One region of the Streptomyces sp. NPDC013455 genome, then DNA from elsewhere that is predicted to be linked to it. Evidence: riboswitches for the same ligand, from Rfam matches in the RefSeq annotation. Region 1 holds a riboswitch; each other region holds the start of a gene.
What was found. Region 1 has a riboswitch for cyclic di-AMP ahead of ABZ576_RS17695 (transglycosylase SLT domain-containing protein). Riboswitches for the same ligand answer to the same signal wherever they lie in the genome.
Positions count from the first base shown of each region.

Region 2: linked by a shared signal. The riboswitch ahead of ABZ576_RS22110 (LysM peptidoglycan-binding domain-containing M23 family metallopeptidase) and the one ahead of ABZ576_RS17695 (transglycosylase SLT domain-containing protein) in region 1 are both predicted to bind cyclic di-AMP.
Region 3: linked by a shared signal. The riboswitch ahead of ABZ576_RS29220 (M23 family metallopeptidase) and the one ahead of ABZ576_RS17695 (transglycosylase SLT domain-containing protein) in region 1 are both predicted to bind cyclic di-AMP.
Region 4: linked by a shared signal. The riboswitch ahead of ABZ576_RS18540 (NlpC/P60 family protein) and the one ahead of ABZ576_RS17695 (transglycosylase SLT domain-containing protein) in region 1 are both predicted to bind cyclic di-AMP.

Region 1 is NZ_JBEYCX010000010.1:2,098-6,401, reverse strand. It holds gene ABZ576_RS17705 (DUF2092 domain-containing protein) at 1-1,054, opposite strand, end outside; gene ABZ576_RS17700 (polyprenyl synthetase family protein) at 1,300-2,310, opposite strand; cyclic di-AMP (ydaO/yuaA leader) riboswitch at 2,855-3,033, shown strand; gene ABZ576_RS17695 (transglycosylase SLT domain-containing protein) at 3,038-3,523, shown strand; gene ABZ576_RS17690 (HAD family hydrolase) at 3,677-4,304, opposite strand, start outside.
Region 2 is NZ_JBEYCX010000013.1:185,188-189,491, reverse strand. It holds gene ABZ576_RS22115 (alpha-galactosidase) at 89-2,167, shown strand; cyclic di-AMP (ydaO/yuaA leader) riboswitch at 2,476-2,632, shown strand; gene ABZ576_RS22110 (LysM peptidoglycan-binding domain-containing M23 family metallopeptidase) at 2,638-3,600, shown strand; gene ABZ576_RS22105 (SGNH/GDSL hydrolase family protein) at 3,821-4,304, shown strand, end outside.
Region 3 is NZ_JBEYCX010000023.1:21,942-26,245, forward strand. It holds gene ABZ576_RS29215 (aldo/keto reductase) at 1-115, opposite strand, end outside; gene ABZ576_RS29220 (M23 family metallopeptidase) at 182-1,252, opposite strand; cyclic di-AMP (ydaO/yuaA leader) riboswitch at 1,260-1,428, opposite strand; tRNA gene ABZ576_RS29225 (tRNA-Met) at 1,728-1,801, shown strand; gene ABZ576_RS29230 (dihydrofolate reductase family protein) at 1,850-2,983, opposite strand; gene ABZ576_RS29235 (MarR family transcriptional regulator) at 3,077-3,610, shown strand; gene ABZ576_RS29240 (DHA2 family efflux MFS transporter permease subunit) at 3,599-4,304, opposite strand, start outside.
Region 4 is NZ_JBEYCX010000010.1:170,488-174,791, forward strand. It holds gene ABZ576_RS18535 (hypothetical protein) at 1-157, shown strand, start outside; gene ABZ576_RS18540 (NlpC/P60 family protein) at 174-1,544, opposite strand; cyclic di-AMP (ydaO/yuaA leader) riboswitch at 1,553-1,722, opposite strand; gene pcrA (DNA helicase PcrA) at 1,986-4,304, shown strand, end outside.

The sequences.
Region 1 (4,304 bases):
GCGAGCCGAGGAAGCCGCCGAGTTCGCCGCCCTCGGCGCCGGTCGGCAGACCACCCTCGGCACCGGTGTCGAAGGCGGCTATGGACGTCCAGCCCTTGCCGAGGACGTTCAGCCCGGTCAGGCCCTCGGCGAGGTCCTCGCCGTGCTTCGGGGTGTGCTCCCGCGCCGTGGCCCCGTCCTCCTCCTCGGTGACCTTCGCGCCCTTGGGCGGGGTGAAGTCGAACGTGGAGGCGGCCGGCCTGGCGAAGGAGACCTGGGTGAAGCCCGCGTCGAGGACGGCGGCGCCGCCGCTCCTCGGGGTGAGCGTGAACTTCAGCGGCAGGCCGGTCTTCGCGTCCACGGCGATGCTGATGGCGCCGACCGTGGTGCCGGACTGCTTGGGCTGGATCAGCAGTTTGTAGGCGTCGCGTCCGGCGACCTGGGCGGTGCCGTCGACGGTGACGGACGTGGTGTCGTCCACCGACTTCAGGGCCTCGTCGGCGAAGTCCTTCGGGGTGGCGGGCGGCTCGGCGGCGCGGTCCTCGCCGGAGCCGGCCGTGGTGGAGTGGTAGACCTCGTTGCTCTTGCTGTCGTAGCCCCAGACGTCCTTGCCGTTGTGGATCAGGCTGTACTCGGCGCCGCTCTCCAGCAGCGACAGCTTCTGCCGGTCGGGGCCGTCCGCGGCGACGCGCAGGGTGTGCGTGCCGGAAACCAGCTCGGTGAGCTTGGCCTGCGGGTCGGCGGAGGACCCGTCGCCGGAGCCCTGCCCCGCGCTGGAGGCCAGACCGTCCTCCAGCCCGCCGAGGTCGGGCAGGCCGAGGTCGGTGCTCGTCTTCACCGTGCCGGACAGCTGCTGCACGTCCGACTTGGCGATCTTCTCGATGAGCTGCTCGGCGGTGATCTTCGGGAGGTCGGGGTCGCCGGAGTCGGCGAGCGCCGGGACCAGCCCGATCGTGGCCGCCGCCACCCCCACCACCGCGACCGGGACGGCGTACCGGGCGGCCTTACGCCGGCCGGAGCGCGGGGCTGCGTCCCGCGCGGCGTCCACTGCGTCGTCGGATTCGTACGGTGCCATGTGTGCCTTACCTCCGTCGTCGGCGGCGGCTGTCCTCACGCTGGTCCACCTGTGCCGCCATTCTCACCCGAATCGGTGAGGAGTGGTGGTGTCCGTGGTTCCCATCTGACCAAATCGGCCGTGAGCAAGCGTCAGACCTCGGAGCCAACTGCGGGTACGCCTGCGGTATGACACACAGGGGCGTTTTCTCCTCCGACCCGTAGGGGTCGTACCGGATGGCACCGCCGTAAGGGGGTACGGCCGGGTCAGCCGGCGCGGTGCACCACCGCGTCGCACAGCTCCGTCAGGGCCGCCTTGGCGTCGCACTCGGGCAGCGGGGCCAGCGCGGAGCGCGCCTCCTCCGCGTACCGGATGGTGTCCCGGCGGGCCTGCTCCAGCGCGGGGTGGGCGCGCAGCGCGGTCAGCGCCTCGGCGTGCCGGGCGTCGTCGCTGAGGTCGGAGTCCAGCAGCTCGCACAGTGCGATGTCCTCGGCCAGCCCGAGCCGGGCGGCCCGCTCGCGCAGCCGGAGCACCGGCAGGGTCGCGATGCCCTCGCGCAGGTCGGTGCCCGGGGTCTTGCCGGACTCGTGGGAGTCGGAGGCGATGTCCAGGACGTCGTCGGCGAGCTGGAAGGCGACCCCGAGGCGTTCGCCGTACTGGGTGAGCACGTCGACGACCGTCTCGTCGGCGCCGGACATCATCGCGCCGAACCGGCACGACACCGCCACCAGGGAGCCCGTCTTGCCGCCGAGCACGTCGAGGTAGTGCTCGACCGGGTCGCGCCCGTCCGAGGGGCCCGCGGTCTCCAGGATCTGGCCGGTAACCAGCCGCTCGAAGGCGAGGGCCTGTACCCGGACCGCCTCGGGGCCGAGGTCGGCGAGGATCTGGGAGGCGCGGGCGAAGAGGAAGTCGCCGGTGAGGACCGCTACGGAATTGCCCCAGCGGGTGTTGGCGCTCTCCACGCCCCGTCGCACGGCGGCCTCGTCCATGACGTCGTCGTGGTACAGCGTGGCCAGGTGGGTCAGCTCCACGACCACGGCCGACGGCACGACACCCGGCGCGTAGGGGTCGCCGAACTGGGCCGCGAGCATCACGAGCAGCGGGCGGAACCGCTTCCCTCCGGCCCGCACCAAGTGCTGCGCGGCCTCCGTGATGAACGGCACCTCGCTCTTGGTGGCCTCGAGCAAGCCTTCCTCGACAGCCGTCAATCCGGCCTGGACATCGGCTTCCAGAGCCTGGTCCCGCACGCTCAGCCCGAACGGCCCGACGACGGTCACGAGGGGTCTCCTGTCTGCTGGTGTCTGCTGGCGATTACACGGTTTGTCGATAGGTCGCTGCCATCACTCAAGTCAGCGTATCCGGTCCTGTTTCGATCACCGATAGCGCCCACCGGTCCAGCCCGGGCGGTATCAGATCATGACCGGCATGGTTTCGATCGGATGGTAATAACGGACATTTATCTGCTTAATCCCAATGCGGACACTCTGCCGGAACCTCCGCGCACCTCTCCCCGAGTTCCGCATCACCCCGACTTCAGGCGTTAATCCCTCTCATCCGCCTAATCCTGCATGTCTGTTTTGCAGCAGTTTGCCATTTCGTGAATTGGGTCACGCGCCCCCGCCTGGCACCCCCCTGCCGGAACGCCTCCTTCCCCTTGTACCGCCGGGGAGTTGGAGGTTGGCGACCGCAAAGGATCAAGTACCCCATACGGCGTCGATCAAGGTCAAATGGCACGTTGCATGAATCGGGTACTTGTTCCCGACATGTGCTCTCGCATACGTTCCGGGCCGTCGGGCGGACGCCTAATCCTGCCGCCGCCCGCATTACCCATCGACGAACTCATTCGTACGGCAGGAGCGGGGGACCCAGGTAAGCCGCCGGGCCGGACGGCACACGCCGACCGGCACGGCTCGGGGTGAAGCCGTGCCTCCTCCAGGGCGCGGCCGGGCGCCTCCCCGCCCGAACCCGACAGCTCACCTCGCAGGCGTCGGAGAGGAACCCCCCATGTCTGCTGCCGCTCAGCCCCGCCGCACCCGGAACAGCCGCCTCGTCCGTACCCTCGCCGTCGCCGGTGCCTGCGTCGCCACCGTCGCCCTGCCGCTCGTCGGCGCCACCAGCGCCTCCGCGGCCTCCGGCACCACGACGGCCGCCACCACGCTCGCCGGGTACCCGAACAACCTGGACGGCTGGATCCGCGAGTCGCTCGCGATCATGGCGGAGAAGGACATCCCGGGCACCTACAACGGCATCTACCGCAACATCATCCGCGAGTCCTCGGGCAACCCGAACGCCATCAACCTGTGGGACTCCAACGCCGCCAAGGGCATCCCGTCCAAGGGCCTGCTCCAGGTCATCGACCCGACGTTCAACGCGTACCACGTCGCCGGAACGTCGTTCAACATCTACGACCCGGTCGCGAACATCACCGCCGCCTGCAACTACGCGGCCGCACGGTACGGCTCGATCGACAACGTGTTCGGCGCGTACTGACAGCCGGCGGACCGGCGTGCCGACGGGACGGCGTGGGCACGCCGGCCGGCCGGTGGAGGCCGTTGACCGGCCGCCGATCGACGGCTGCTGATCAGCCGGTCAGCCGCCGGTCAGCCGGTCAGTCGTCGGTCAGCCGGTCAGCCGGTCAGCCGGTCAGCCGGTCGGGAACAGTCTTTCGAGGACGACGGCGATGCCGTCGTCCTCGTTCGACGAGGTGATCTCGTCGGCCACCGCCTTCAGTTCGGGGTGGGCGTTGGCCATGGCGACACCGCGGCCGGCCCACGCGAACATCGGGATGTCGTTGGGCATGTCACCGAAGGCGAGGGCCCGCTCGGCGGCGATCCCCAGCCGCTCGGCGGCCAGCGCCAGCCCGGTCGCCTTCGTCACCCCGCTCGGCTGGAGCTCCACGGTGCCCGGCCCCGACATGGTGACCGTGGCCAGCCGGCCCACCGCCGCGCGGGCCACGGCCGCCAACGCGTCGTCGGACAGCTCGGCGTGCCGCAACAGCACCTTGCTGATCGGCTCGCACCACAGGTCGTCCCGCCGGCCGACGCGCACCGCGGGCAGCGTCGGATGGGGCATCCGGTAGCCGGGCTCGATGAGCGTGAGCCCGTCCACACCGTCCTGGTCGACCGCCGCGTAGACCTGCCCCACCTCCGCCTCGATCTTGCCGAGCGCGGTCTCGGCCAGCTCCCGGTCCAGCCGGACCGACCACAGCAGGCGGTCCTCCCCGGCGTCGTAGACCTGGGCTCCCTGCCCGCACACCGCGAGCCCCGTGCAG
Region 2 (4,304 bases), on a different contig from region 1:
ATGAGTTGTCCACAGGCATTGCCAGGAGGTCCGGGCGCCCCGATGATGTTGAGACTTGAGCGGATCTGTCGGCACCTGTGAGGTCTCGATGGTGGACATCGCCGAAAACGGCCGTACCTGGCTCCTGTCGGGTCCCGCCAGCAGTTACGCCGTGCACCTCACCGAGGCCGACGAACTGCTGCACCTGCACTGGGGCCCGCGGATCACGCTCGCCGACGCCGAGGCCCTGGCGGCCGGCCCGCCGCCCGTGCAGCGGCCCTTCGAATCCCCGCTCGACGGCCGCGAGGAGTACCCCGTCGAGGGCGGACACCGCTTCGTCCGCCCCGCCCTGTCCGTCCGCACCGGGGAACGGCGTGGCACCGAGTGGCGCTTCGTGTCGTACGACACCGCAGACGGGGCGCACGGACTGCGGCTGCGCTTCGACGACGACGGCGTCGCGATCACGCTGCACTACCGGATGCGCGGCGACGTGGTCGAGCGATGGGTGACCGTCGCCAACGGCGGGCACGCGCGCGTGGAGCTGCTGCGGGCCGACGCGGCCACCTGGAGCCTGCCCGACCGCGAGGGCTGGCGGCTGTCCCAGCTGCACGGCCGGTGGGCAGCCGAGTCCCGGCTCACCACCGCTCCCCTCACCTACGGCGAGAAGGTCATCGGCAGCCGCCGCGGCCACACGGGCCACCAGCACCTGCCCTGGGTCGCCCTGGCCACCGACGCCACCGAGGAGCACGGCGAGGTCTACGGCTGCGCGCTCGGCTGGTCCGGTTCGTGGCGGATCGCCGTCGCCCAGCTCCCGGACGCGCGCGTGCAGATCACCGGAGGCGCCGGCCACGACGACTCCGGCCTGCTGCTCCTCGCGCCGGGGGAGACGTACACCACCCCCGTCTTCGCCGGCCTGTGGAGCGACGGCGGCTTCGGCGGCGCGAGCCGCACCTGGCACGCCTACCAGCGCGCGTACGTCGTCCCGGACGCGGAACGGGACCGGCCCGTGCTGTTCAACTCCTGGGAGGCGACGTACTTCGACATCTCCGAGGAACGGCAGGCCGCCCTCGCCCGCCGGGCCGCCGGGATCGGTGTGGAGCTGTTCGTGGTGGACGACGGCTGGTTCGGCGCCCGCACCAGCGACCGCGCCGGCCTCGGTGACTGGACACCCAACCCCGACCGCTTCCCGCACGGGCTGCGGCCCCTCGCCGACCAGGTGCACGGCCTCGGCATGCGGTTCGGCATCTGGGTGGAGCCCGAGATGGTCAACCCGGACAGCGACCTGTACCGCGCCCATCCCGACTGGGTACAGCACCAACCGGGACGAAAGCGGACGGAGATGCGCAATCAGCTCGTCCTCAACCTCGCACGCGAGGACGTGCGGGAGTACCTCTGGGAGCAGTTGGACACCCTGCTCTCCAGCGCCCCGATCGACTATGTGAAGTGGGACTTCAACCGCTGCTTCACCGACGCCGGCTGGCCCGGCGAACCGTACCCGCAGCGCCTGTGGGTGGACCACGTCCGCGCCCTGTACGCCCTGCTGGACCGGCTGCGCGCCGCGCACCCGCAGGTCGCCTTCGAGTCCTGCTCGGGCGGTGGCGGCCGGATCGACCTCGGGATGATGAGCCGCACCGACCAGGTGTGGACCTCCGACAACACCGACCCGCTGGACCGGCTCGCCGTCCAGCACGGCTTCTCGCAAGTCCACCCCGCGCGCGTGATGGCCGCCTGGGTCACCGACAGCCCGAACAGCCAGCTCAACGGCCGGATCAGCACGCTGCGCTTCCGCTTCGTCAGCGCGATGGCGGGCGTCCTCGGCATCGGCGGTGACCTCACCCGGTGGACGGACGAGGAGCTGTCCGAGGCCCGGCGGTGGGTGGAGCTCTACAAGGAGATCCGTCCGGTCGTGCAGCGCGGGGAGCTGTACCGGCTGCGGCCCCCGGCGGGCGGCCTCAGCGCCGTGCAGTACGTGCGGGGGGAGGAGGCCGTGGTCCTCGCCTGGCTGGAGGCGCAGCGCTACGGCGAGCCGGCGCCGGCGCTGCGGCTGCGCGGGCTCGATCCGACGGCGTCGTACGAATGCCGCGAAACGGGCGAAGTGCACTGCGGTGCGGTGCTCCTGCACCACGGGCTGCGCACGGAGCTCAAGGGATACCTGGATGCGACGGTTCTCCGCCTGCGCCGCATCTGAGTCGTCTGTCCCAATTGCTGACTTCGCCCCAACTGGGCCTGAAAAAGGGAACCCTGGCGAGAGGTCGCGTGAGCAGCGTCATATCCGTGGCCGAGCGTTACCAGTCATGTCCACGTAATAAACGTGCCGTAAAGCGGAATTGGCAGGACGCGCGGTGCGGAATGCACGCTGAGTGACAGCGATTACCCGGATCCGATCACCCGAAACCCGAACAACGGGAACCGGCTGCTTGTTTCCGTACGACTCGCTCGCTTACGTTCGCCACCAATCCGGACGGAACGCCGAATCCTGCCGCCGCCCGGAGTCCCCACACCCATGACCCGTGTCCGGCAGGAGCGGGGGACCCACCAGGTACGACTGCCTGTCCCGGTCTCCGTGACAGGCCAGGGGTGCAGCCGTGCACGCACGGCCGGGCAGCTCCAGCCCGAACCCGACAGCTGACCTCGCAGGCGCCGGAGAGGAACAGCGCCATGCCCGCGAAGGGTAAGCACCGACGTCCCAAGACCCCGCGTTTCTCCCGCTCCATCGCCGTCGCCGGCACCGGCGGCGCCGCCCTGGCCCTGCCGCTTCTCGGGGCCACCGGAGCGCACGCGGCCACCCCCGCGCAGCCCGTCCCCGGCAAGGCCGTGCAGTCCCTTCCCGGCACGGCGAAGAAGGCCCCGGCGCAGACGGGTTCCACGGTGCGCACCTACACCGTGAAGTCCGGCGACTGCCTCGCGGCCATCGCCGACCAGCAGCACGTCGGCGGTGGCTGGCACCGCCTCTACGACGACAACCGGCAGGCCATCGGCGACGATCCCGCGCTGATCCACCCGGGTCTGAAGCTCACGCTCGGCGGGAAGGCCGCACCGTCCGGCACCGGATCCGCCGCCCCGAAGCCTCCGGCCGCCCCCAAGGCCCCCGCGGCCAAGTCCTCCCCGGCCCCCGAGTCCTCGCCGGCCCCCGAGTCCTCGCCGGCCCCCGAGTCCTCGCCGGCCCCCAAGGCCCCGGCCGCCAAGCCTGCCGCCGCCGAGACCGCCACGACCGGCTACACCCTCCCGGTGGCCGGCGCCGGCGTCGGCACCGCCTACCGCGTGGCCGGCAGCATGTGGTCCAGCGGCTACCACACCGGCGTCGACTTCGTCGTACCGACCGGCACCCCCCTCAAGGCCGTCGCCGCGGGCACCGTCGTCTCCGCCGGCTGGGGCGGCGCGTACGGCAACCAGGTCGTCCTCAAGCTGAACGACGGCCACTACGCCCAGTACGCCCACCTCTCCCAGCTCTCCGTCTCGGCCGGCCAGACCGTGACCGCGGGCCAGCAGGTCGGCCTGTCCGGCGCCACCGGCAACGTGACCGGCCCGCACCTGCACTTCGAGATCCGCACCACGCCCGACTACGGCTCCGACATCGACCCGGTGGACTACCTCCGCCGGCACGGCGTCTCCGTCGGCTGACGGCCCCCGCTGCACCACCTGCCTGACACGCCTCCGAAGGCCGGACCCCGATCCCCGGGTCCGGCCTTCGGTGTACCGGCAGGCGTATTCCTGGATTGCAAATTCTTTAAGAGTGTCTCATCTCACCGTTCGTCAACCCCGTCCTACGGTCGCGTAAGTCACATCCGAAGGTGAATCATGGTCCGCTGTGGCAGACGATTCGAAGAATGACAACAGATCAGTGATCGGGTCGTACGTGGCGGTGGGGGACAGCTTCACCGAGGGCGTCGGCGACCCCGGGCCCGACGGGGCGTTCGTGGGCTGGGCCGACCGGTTCGCCGTACTGCTCGCCGACCGCCGCCCCGAAGGCGACTTCCGATACACCAACCTCGCCGTGCGCGGGAAGCTGCTCGACCAGATCATGGCCGACCAGCTCCCGCAGGCGGTCGACCTGGCCCCCGACCTCGTGTCCTTCTGCGCGGGCGGCAACGACATCATCCGCCCGGGCACCGACCCCGACGAGGTGGCCGAACGCTTCGAGCGCGCCGTGGCCCGGCTGGCCGAGGCCGCGGGCACGGTGATGGTGACGACCGGCTTCGACACCCGCGGTGTCCCCCTCCTCAAGCACCTGCGCGGCAAGATCGCCACTTACAACGGGCACGTCCGTGCCATCGCCGACCGGTACGGCTGCCCCGTGCTCGACCTGTGGTCCCTCAAGTCCGTGC
Region 3 (4,304 bases), on a different contig from region 1:
CGTCCAGGACGGCGAAGGAGGTGTCCTCGTCGGCGGTCCAGCCGAAGACGTTGCCACCGAGGCAGAGCGGGAAGACCTCGAGATCGGAAGAGCCGAGTTTACGAAGTGACGTCATACGTCATGACAACGCCGGCGGCGGGTCGTCGCATCCCGCCACCGGCGCCCTTTTCGGCAGGACGGCTCAGGGGTTGAGACCCTTGTCGCGCAGCCAGGCCGTCGGGTCGATGCCGGTGGCCTGGCCGCCCGGGTGGATCTCCAGGTGCAGGTGCGGGCCGGTGACGTTGCCGGTGGCGCCGACGCGGCCGATGACGTCGCCGGTACCGACCTTCTGGCCGACCGAGACACTGATCGAGGACTGGTGGCAGTACCACACCTCGGTGCCGTCCTCGAGGGTGAGGACCGTGCGGTAGCCGTAGGCGCCGGCCCAGCCCGCCTGGGTGATCGTGCCGCCGTGCACGGCCTTGACGAGGGTGCCGGTGGGGGCGGCGAAGTCCAGGCCGGTGTGGTAGCCGGAGGACCACATGGAGCCGGCCTGACCGAACGTCGAGGTGATCGTGTACGAGGAGGTCGGCAGGGCGTACTGCTTGGCCAGCTCGGCCAGCCGCTTCTCCTCGGCCGCCTTCTGTGCGGCGGCCTCCGCCTTCGCGGCCTCGGCCTCCGCCTCGGCCTCGGCCTTCTCCTTGGCCGCCGCGGCCTTGGCGGCGGCCTCCTTCTCGGCGGCGGCCGCGGCCGCGGCGCTCTGCTTCTCCGCGGCGGCGAGCGCGGTGGCGGTGGCCCTGCTCTCGGCCTGGCCCTGCTGCTGCTCGGCCTGGGCCATGATCCGGTTGCGCAGCGCCTCGCCCGCGTCGGTGCCGTGCTCGGTGTCGGCCGAGGTCCCGCCGAGGCTGCTGAGCGCGGTGGTGGTGGTTTCGGCCGCCTGGGCGTCGGCGGAGCCGTCGTCGAAGAGGGAGCCGACGGAGGGCAGGTCGGGCATCGAGATGGAGACCGGCGGCTTGCCGGTCTGGGCGCTGGCCATGCCGCCCGCGCCGACCGCGGCGATCACGCCGACGCCGAGGACGGTGGAGCTGCGCGCGAAGCCGCCGCGCTGCTTGGCGACGCGGTGCCGGCCGCGGACCGGGGCGACGGTCTCCTCGGTGGGGTTCCACTCCTCCCAGGGACCCTCTTCCGCGCGGTAGGCGCCGTAGCCGAAGGTCTCGGCCGGCGCTTGGGCCGGTATGAACGGGGCTTCTGGGGCAGGCCGGTTGGACGCCACGCAGGCGTGCTCCTTTCCTTCCTCCGCCTACCGGGTTAGCTGACGGGTTCGGAGCAGGAAGGTCTCCTACGCGCGTATACCGGTCGTGGACTCCGTGAGTTCACGACCGCATCCGCGTGATTCACCCCAGGGTGGTGGTTCCCCGGCTCCCTTGCGGGATTCGGCGCGTGCGCACGGAGCCGCCTCTTGTGACGGCTGGGACGACCGCGCTGCGTTATCGAACGTTAATAGACCTGCCAGTCACTTTCCAAGCCGTTCGACTTGATCGTTAAGCTTTTTAAACCCCGGACTTACCGGCCAGGACCCCTGCAAAACGGGCGAGTTGACCCCAGGCCAGCAGTCATCGACGGTTTTGATGGTGACCCGGACCTGAAGCGCACGGCACCCCTTCGATCACTGTGCGTGATGATCGGCGCGGGCGCGGGAAGCGATGTGCATCGGACCCCTCGCATGGCGTATGCTGGTCACACAACGACGCGGGGTGGAGCAGCTCGGTAGCTCGCTGGGCTCATAACCCAGAGGTCGCAGGTTCAAATCCTGTCCCCGCTACTGAAGACTCAGGGCCGGAATCCAGTGGATTCCGGCCCTGAGTGCTTTTCAGGCGAGCAGATGGGCGTTCGGCTCCTTGGCGAGGGCCTCAAGCTCCGGCAGGACGACGACCCGCGCACCCCCGGTGCGCAGCAGCCCCGCCCCGTCGGCCGCCGTCACGAAGGTGTCCGGCTCCCGCCAGGCGGTGACCACGCGGCGCACGCCCGCGGCGAGGATCAGCTCGGCGCAGGGCGCGGGCCGCGAGGAACGGCGGGCACAGGGCTCCAGGCTGCTGTAGACGGTCGCGCCCGGCAGTCGCGGGTCATCGCGGCCGATCTTCGCCAGCGCCGCCTCCTCCGCGTGGACCACGGGGTCGGCGCCCTCCCGGGAGTGGCCGCGGGCCAGCTCCGTACCGTCGGCGGCGACCACGACCGCGCCGACGCTGAACGCCGTCTCCGAGGGCGGGCACAGCGCGGCGAGCTCGCACGCGGTGCGCAGCCAGTGGCGGTCGGCGGCGGTGGCGGCCGGGCCGGTGCCGGGGGCCGTGGGCGCGTACCGCATGAGGACGACGTCCTCGATCCGCCGGGTGTCGAGCAGCCGCAGGCGACCGCCCTGGTAGGGGCCGGGCCCGAACAGGCGCGGGGCCGCGGGGTCGCCCACGAAGAGCGGGGCGAGCACCAGCTGGAGTTCGTCGGCGAGGCCCTGGTGGAGCAGCTGGGTGTGGACCGTGCCGCCGCCCTCGACCATCAGGCGGCCGACCCCGCGCACGTCGTGCAGGTGCTCCAGCAGGGCCCGCCAGTCGAGGGCCGGGCCGAGCGGGACGACGTCGGCGGTGCGCCCGAGCAGCCGCGCGGCCCGTTCGGCGCCCCGGTCGGTGGTGTAGACGAGCTTCTCGCCGCCGGTATGCCAGAAGTGGGCGCCCGGGTCGAGGTCGCCGGAGGCGGTGACGGTGACCTTGAGCGGGTACTCCGGCCGGCCCGCCGCGACGCGTGCCGCGCGCCGGTCGGCTGAGTAGACCAGCAGCCTCGGGTTGTCGGCGCGGAGGGTGCCGGCGCCGACGAGGACGGCGTCGGCGGAGGCCCGGACCTCGTCGACCCGGTCGAAGTCGGCCGGGCTGGAGAGCAGCAGCCGCTCGGGGCCGGTGTCGTCCAGATAGCCGTCGAGGGAGACGGCGGCGGACAGCAGCACGTACGGCAGGGGCATCGGCGCCCTCTCTGGGGAGGCGGACGGTCGCTGAGTGGACCGTCGGCAGGCGGACGGCTTGGTTCAATTTTGAAGCAAACTTACACTGGCGGCATGACGACCCGCTGGCTCACCTCCGAGGAGCAGCGCGCCTGGCGCGCCTACATCGCCGCCTCCCGCCTCCTGGAGGACGCGATCGACCGGCAGCTCCAGCAGGAGGGCGGCATGCCGCACCTGTTCTACTCGGTGCTGGCCAACCTCTCCGAGGCCCCCGGCCGGCGGCTGCGCATGACCGGCCTCGCCGAGACGCTGAAGATCACCCGCAGCCGGCTGACGTACGCGGTGACCCGGCTGGAGCGGGACGGCCTGGTGCGCCGGGAGAACTGCCGCCAGGACAAGCGCGGCTCGTTCGCGGTGCTGACGGAGGAGGGGACGGCCGTACTGGAGCGTACGGCACCCGGGCACGTCGAGACGGTGCGCGCCGCCCTCTTCGACCGGCTCACCCCGGAGCAGGTGGAGCAGCTGGGGGAGATCTGCACGCGGATCGCGCGCGGGCTCCAGGGCGAGGACGGCGGGGCGGGGGGCGCGGCGGAGGACGTTCCGTGGCGCAGGCGCTCGTCCCCCTGCTCCGGCGGCTCACCCGGGTGAAGCATGCGCACCGGCGGAGGCTCGGCCCTGGCGTTGAGCCGGGAGACGGAGGGCCGGCAGGAGGGCGAGGGCGAGCAGTGCGGCCGCCACGGCGTAGGCGAGCCGGAAGCCGGCCGGGTCCGGGCCCGTCGCACCCAGCACCACCGACAGCAGGGCCGTACCGACGGAGGCGGCCAGCTGGGAGTTGATGCCGAGCGCGGTGCTCGCCCCGGCCAGCCGGTCCGGGGGCAGGGCGCGGGTCGCGGTGGTCATCGTGGGCATCAGCGTCATCCCGGCGCCGGCCCCCATGACCATGCCCGCGACGACGATCCGCCAGGCCGGCACCCCCGGCACCCCGGTCTGCCAGGCCAGCAGGCCCATACCGAGGGAGGCGACCGCGCAGCCCGCGGCGACCAGCCGGCGCGGTGCCGCCCGGTCGACGCGGCGGGCCGCGATCTGCATCGCCGCACCGACCACCAGCCCGACCGGCGCCCCGAGCAGCCCGGCCGCCGTCGCGCTCGTCCCCCGCCCCTGCTGCCAGTACAGCGGCCCGAGCAGCATGGACCCGAAGTAGCCGCAGGCGAACGGGGCGAGGGTGCCGATGCCGGCGGCGAAGGTCCGGTCCCGCAGCAGCCGCAGATCGAGCAGGGGCGCGCGGACGGCGAGCGCCCGCCGGACGAAGGCCGCCGCGAGCACGGCACCGCCGAGCACCGGC
Region 4 (4,304 bases), 170 kb from region 1:
GAACAACATCAAGATCGGCGTGAAGCTGGCGCTGCTGATCGTGATCCTCGGCCTGGTCTACGTCAAGCGCGACGAGGAACGGGTCGACAAGGGCCTCTTCGGGCTGGTCGGCCTGCTGACCACCGCCAACGTCTTCATCGCCGTCCTGTGGACCTGATCCCCGGCGCTCCGGGTCACCCCGGCCGGACCACGCTGTGGACGGCCGGCCGGCCGACGCCGGAGACCGGCTCCTCGCGGACGTAGTCACCCGGCCTCGGGGCGTGGACCATCATGCCGTCGCCCGTGCAGAGTCCGACATGGCTCACGTCGTCGAAGAACACGAGGTCGCCGGGGCGGGCCTCGGCCGGCGGGACCGGGGTGCCGGCGGCGGCCTGTTCGCGCGCGGTGCGCGGCAGGGTGACGCCGGCGGACTTCCAGGCCGCCTGGGTGAGGCCCGAGCAGTCATAGGACCCGGGACCGGCGGCGCCCCACACGCACGGCTTGCCGAGCTGGGCGCGCGCGAAGGCGACGGCCTCCCTGGCCTTGGTCGCGTGCCCACCGGACGGCACGGACGGCGCAGGCGAGGCAGGGGACACGGACGGCGCGGACGAGGCGGGCGGCACGGACGGCGCGGGCGAGGCAGGGGACACGGACGGCGCGGACGAGGCCGGCGGCACGGACGGCACGGGTGGCCTGGACGGCATGGGCGGCGTGGCGATGCCCTGCCCGGTCCGCTGCGACACCTGCCCGGTCCACTGCGGCACCTGCCCGGTCCGCTGTGGCACCTGGGCGGGCCCCCGCGACACGTGGTCGGGCCCCTGCGGCGCCTGGTCGGCCGGCTGCGACATGTGGCCGGTCGGCGGCGTCGCCCGGGTGGTCCGCCGTGACACCAGCACGCGCGCGTGGGCGAGCTTCTTCTGCACGGCCGCCTTGGCCGCCTTCGGGCCGCTCGCAGGAACCTCGGCCCGGCTGCCCGCCACGGCGGTGCTTGCGACGGCGGTGCTTGCGACGGCGGTGCCCGCCACGGCGGAGTCCGGGGCGGCCCCGTGCCGGGCCGGGGCCGCGCCGCGCTGGGCCGGGGCCGCGCCGCGCTGGGCCGGGGTCCTGTCGCCCGGGGTCCTGTCGCCGGGGGTGGTGCCGCGCTGTGCGGGAAGGGCGCGGGTCCTGGCCGCGCGCCGGGCGACCTCGTCGCGGAGCCGCTGGAGACTGTCCGCGCGTCGCCGCGGGGCCTCGGCCGGTTCCTCCCGCCCGGTCCCCCCGGTGCGCTCGGCTTTCCCGGTGCGCTCCGCTCGCTCGGTCCACCCGGCGCGCTCCGCCCGGTCGCCCCGGACGATTCGTTCCTTGCCCGTGCCGGATGTCCCGGCCCCCGACTCCGCCCGGCGGTAGAGGTCGTCGATCTTCCGCTCGACCTCCTCGGCGCTCGGCTTGCCGTGACCGGCCGCGTAGGTGGCCTCGGAGCTCTGGGAGAGCATGGCCACGGAGGTGAGCGCGGCGGTGGCGAGGGCGGGGGTGCGGATGCCCGCTGTCTGAGTACCGCCGGGGCGCGGCTTGCGGTGCGACGCCAAGAGGGGCGACTCCTTCCGTGCTGCCGCCTACCGGGTTAGCTGTCGGGTTCGGGCGGCTGCTTGGAAGGGTTGCCCTACGGCGTCGTCCCGGGCGGGAGTCGGCCGATTCACCCCAGGATCGGTGGGTCCCCGGCTCCGGGCACCGTGCGGGGCGCGCCGGACTCGGCGGAGGCCGCGCGGCCCGGCGACGTTCGCCGGTAGGGGGTCGTGCGGCCTGACGGCAACCTAGCCAACTCGTGTGTCTTCTGTGAAGGTTGGTGCGCAGTATGTCCGATACATTTCCGTGACCTGTCAGAGGTTTCACGACCGCGTCACCGGCTGCTTCCATTGCGTGAGCAAAGGGCGGGGCGGGGCCGGCGTAGAGATCGACTCCTCCGGAAACCGGTCATGTTCCGGGGACGGCGACCGGTTGTCGGTGGGGCGCCCTAGACTCGGAGAGCGATGAGCAGCCTCTTTGACGACAGCTTCCTGGCGGACCTCCAGCCCCCTCGCGGGCGCGAGGAGGAGCCCCCGCCGCCGCCCGAGGACGATCACGCTCCGGAGCCGCTTCCGGACGATCTGTTCGGCGGGAAGTTCGACGTACCGCCGGACAGGGACGCGTACTACCGGGACGGTGCCCCGCGCCCGGTGATCGATGCGGCGGCGCTCCTGGAGGGGCTTAACGACAACCAGCGCGCCGCGGTCGTGCACGCCGGCTCCCCGCTGCTCATCGTCGCGGGCGCCGGCTCCGGCAAGACCCGCGTGCTCACCCACCGCATCGCCCACCTGCTCGCCGAGCGGAACGTGCACCCGGGCCAGATCCTCGCGATCACCTTCACCAACAAGGCCGCGGGCGAGATGAAGGAGCGTGTCGAGCAGCTCGTCGGCCCGCGCGCCAACGCGATGTGGGTGATGACCTTCCACAGCGCGTGCGTGCGGATCCTGCGCCGCGAGTCGAAGAAGCTGGGCTTCACGTCGTCGTTCTCGATCTACGACGCCGCCGACAGCAAGCGCCTGATGGCCCTGGTCTGCCGTGACCTGGACCTCGACCCCAAGCGCTTCCCGCCCAAGTCCTTCAGCGCCAAGATCAGCAACCTGAAGAACGAGCTGATCGACGAGGAGGACTTCGCCGCCCAGGCCGCCGACGGCTTCGAGAAGACCCTCGCCCAGGCCTACGCGCTGTACCAGTCGCGGCTGCGCGAGGCGAACGCGCTGGACTTCGACGACCTGATCATGACGACGGTCAACCTGCTGCGCGCCTTCCCGGACGTCGCCGAGCACTACCGCCGCCGCTTCCGGCACGTCCTGGTCGACGAGTACCAGGACACCAACCACGCCCAGTACGCCCTCGTCCGCGAGCTGGTCGGGACGGGCGAGCGCACCGCCGGGGACGCCGGCACCCCGCCCGGCGTAGACGACCTCCCGCCCGCCGAACTCTGTGTCGTGGGCGACGCGGACCAGTCGATCTACGCCTTCCGGGGCGCGACGATCCGCAACATCCTCCAGTTCGAGGAGGACTACCCCGACGCGACGACGATCCTGCTGGAGCAGAACTACCGCTCCACGCAGACCATTCTGTCGGCCGCCAACGCGGTCATCGAGCGCAACGAGTCCCGCCGCCCGAAGAACCTGTGGACCAACGCCGGCCAGGGCGCCGGGATCATCGGGTACGTCGCCGACACCGAGCACGACGAAGCCCAGTTCGTCGCCGACGAGATAGACCGCCTGGTCGACGCCGGCAAGGCACGCGCGGGGGACGTCGCCGTCTTCTACCGCACCAACGCCCAGTCCCGTGTCTTCGAAGAGGTCTTCATCCGCGTCGGCCTGCCCTACAAGGTCGTCGGCGGTGTCCGCTTCTACGAGCGCAAAGAGGTCCGGGACGTCCTCGCCTACCTGCGGGTCCTCGCCAACCCCGAGGACTCGGTGCCGCTGCGCCGCATCCTCAACGTGCCCAAGCGCGGCATCGGCGAGCGCGCGGAGGCGATGATCGACGCCCTCGCCCAGCGCGAGAAGATCGGCTTCCCGCAGGCCCTGAAGCGCGTGGACGAGGCGTACGGCATGGCGGCGCGCTCCACCAACGCGGTCAAGCGGTTCAACACGCTGATGGAGGACCTGCGCACGATCGTGGAGTCCGGTGCCGGACCGGCCACCGTCCTCGAAGCGGTCCTCGAACGCACCGGCTACCTGGCCGAGTTGCAGGCGTCCACGGACCCGCAGGACGAGACCCGCATCGAGAACCTGCAGGAGCTCGCGGCCGTGGCCCTGGAGTTCGAGCAGGAGCGCGGCGAGGGCGAGCAGGGCACGCTCGCCGACTTCCTGGAGCAGGTGGCCCTGGTCGCCGACTCCGACCAGATCCCCGACGAGGAGGACGGCGACGGCGTCATCACGCTGATGACCCTGCACACCGCCAAGGGCCTTGAGTTCCCGGTCGTGTTCCTCACCGGCATGGAGGACGGCGTCTTCCCGCACATGCGCGCCCTCGGCCAGACGAAGGAGCTGGAGGAGGAGCGGCGCCTGGCGTACGTCGGCATCACGCGCGCGCGGGAGCGGCTGTACCTCACGCGCTCGGCGATGCGCAGCGCCTGGGGCCAGCCGTCGTACAACCCGCCCTCCCGCTTCCTCGAGGAGATCCCGCCCACCCACGTGGAGTGGAAGCGGACCGGAGCGGCGGCACCGGTGTCCTCCGGGCCGGCGTCCGGGATCGCGGCCTCGCTGTCCTCGTCCCGCTCACGCTCCTCGGCATCGGGCGCGTCCGGGTTCGCCACGCGGCGCACGGCGGAG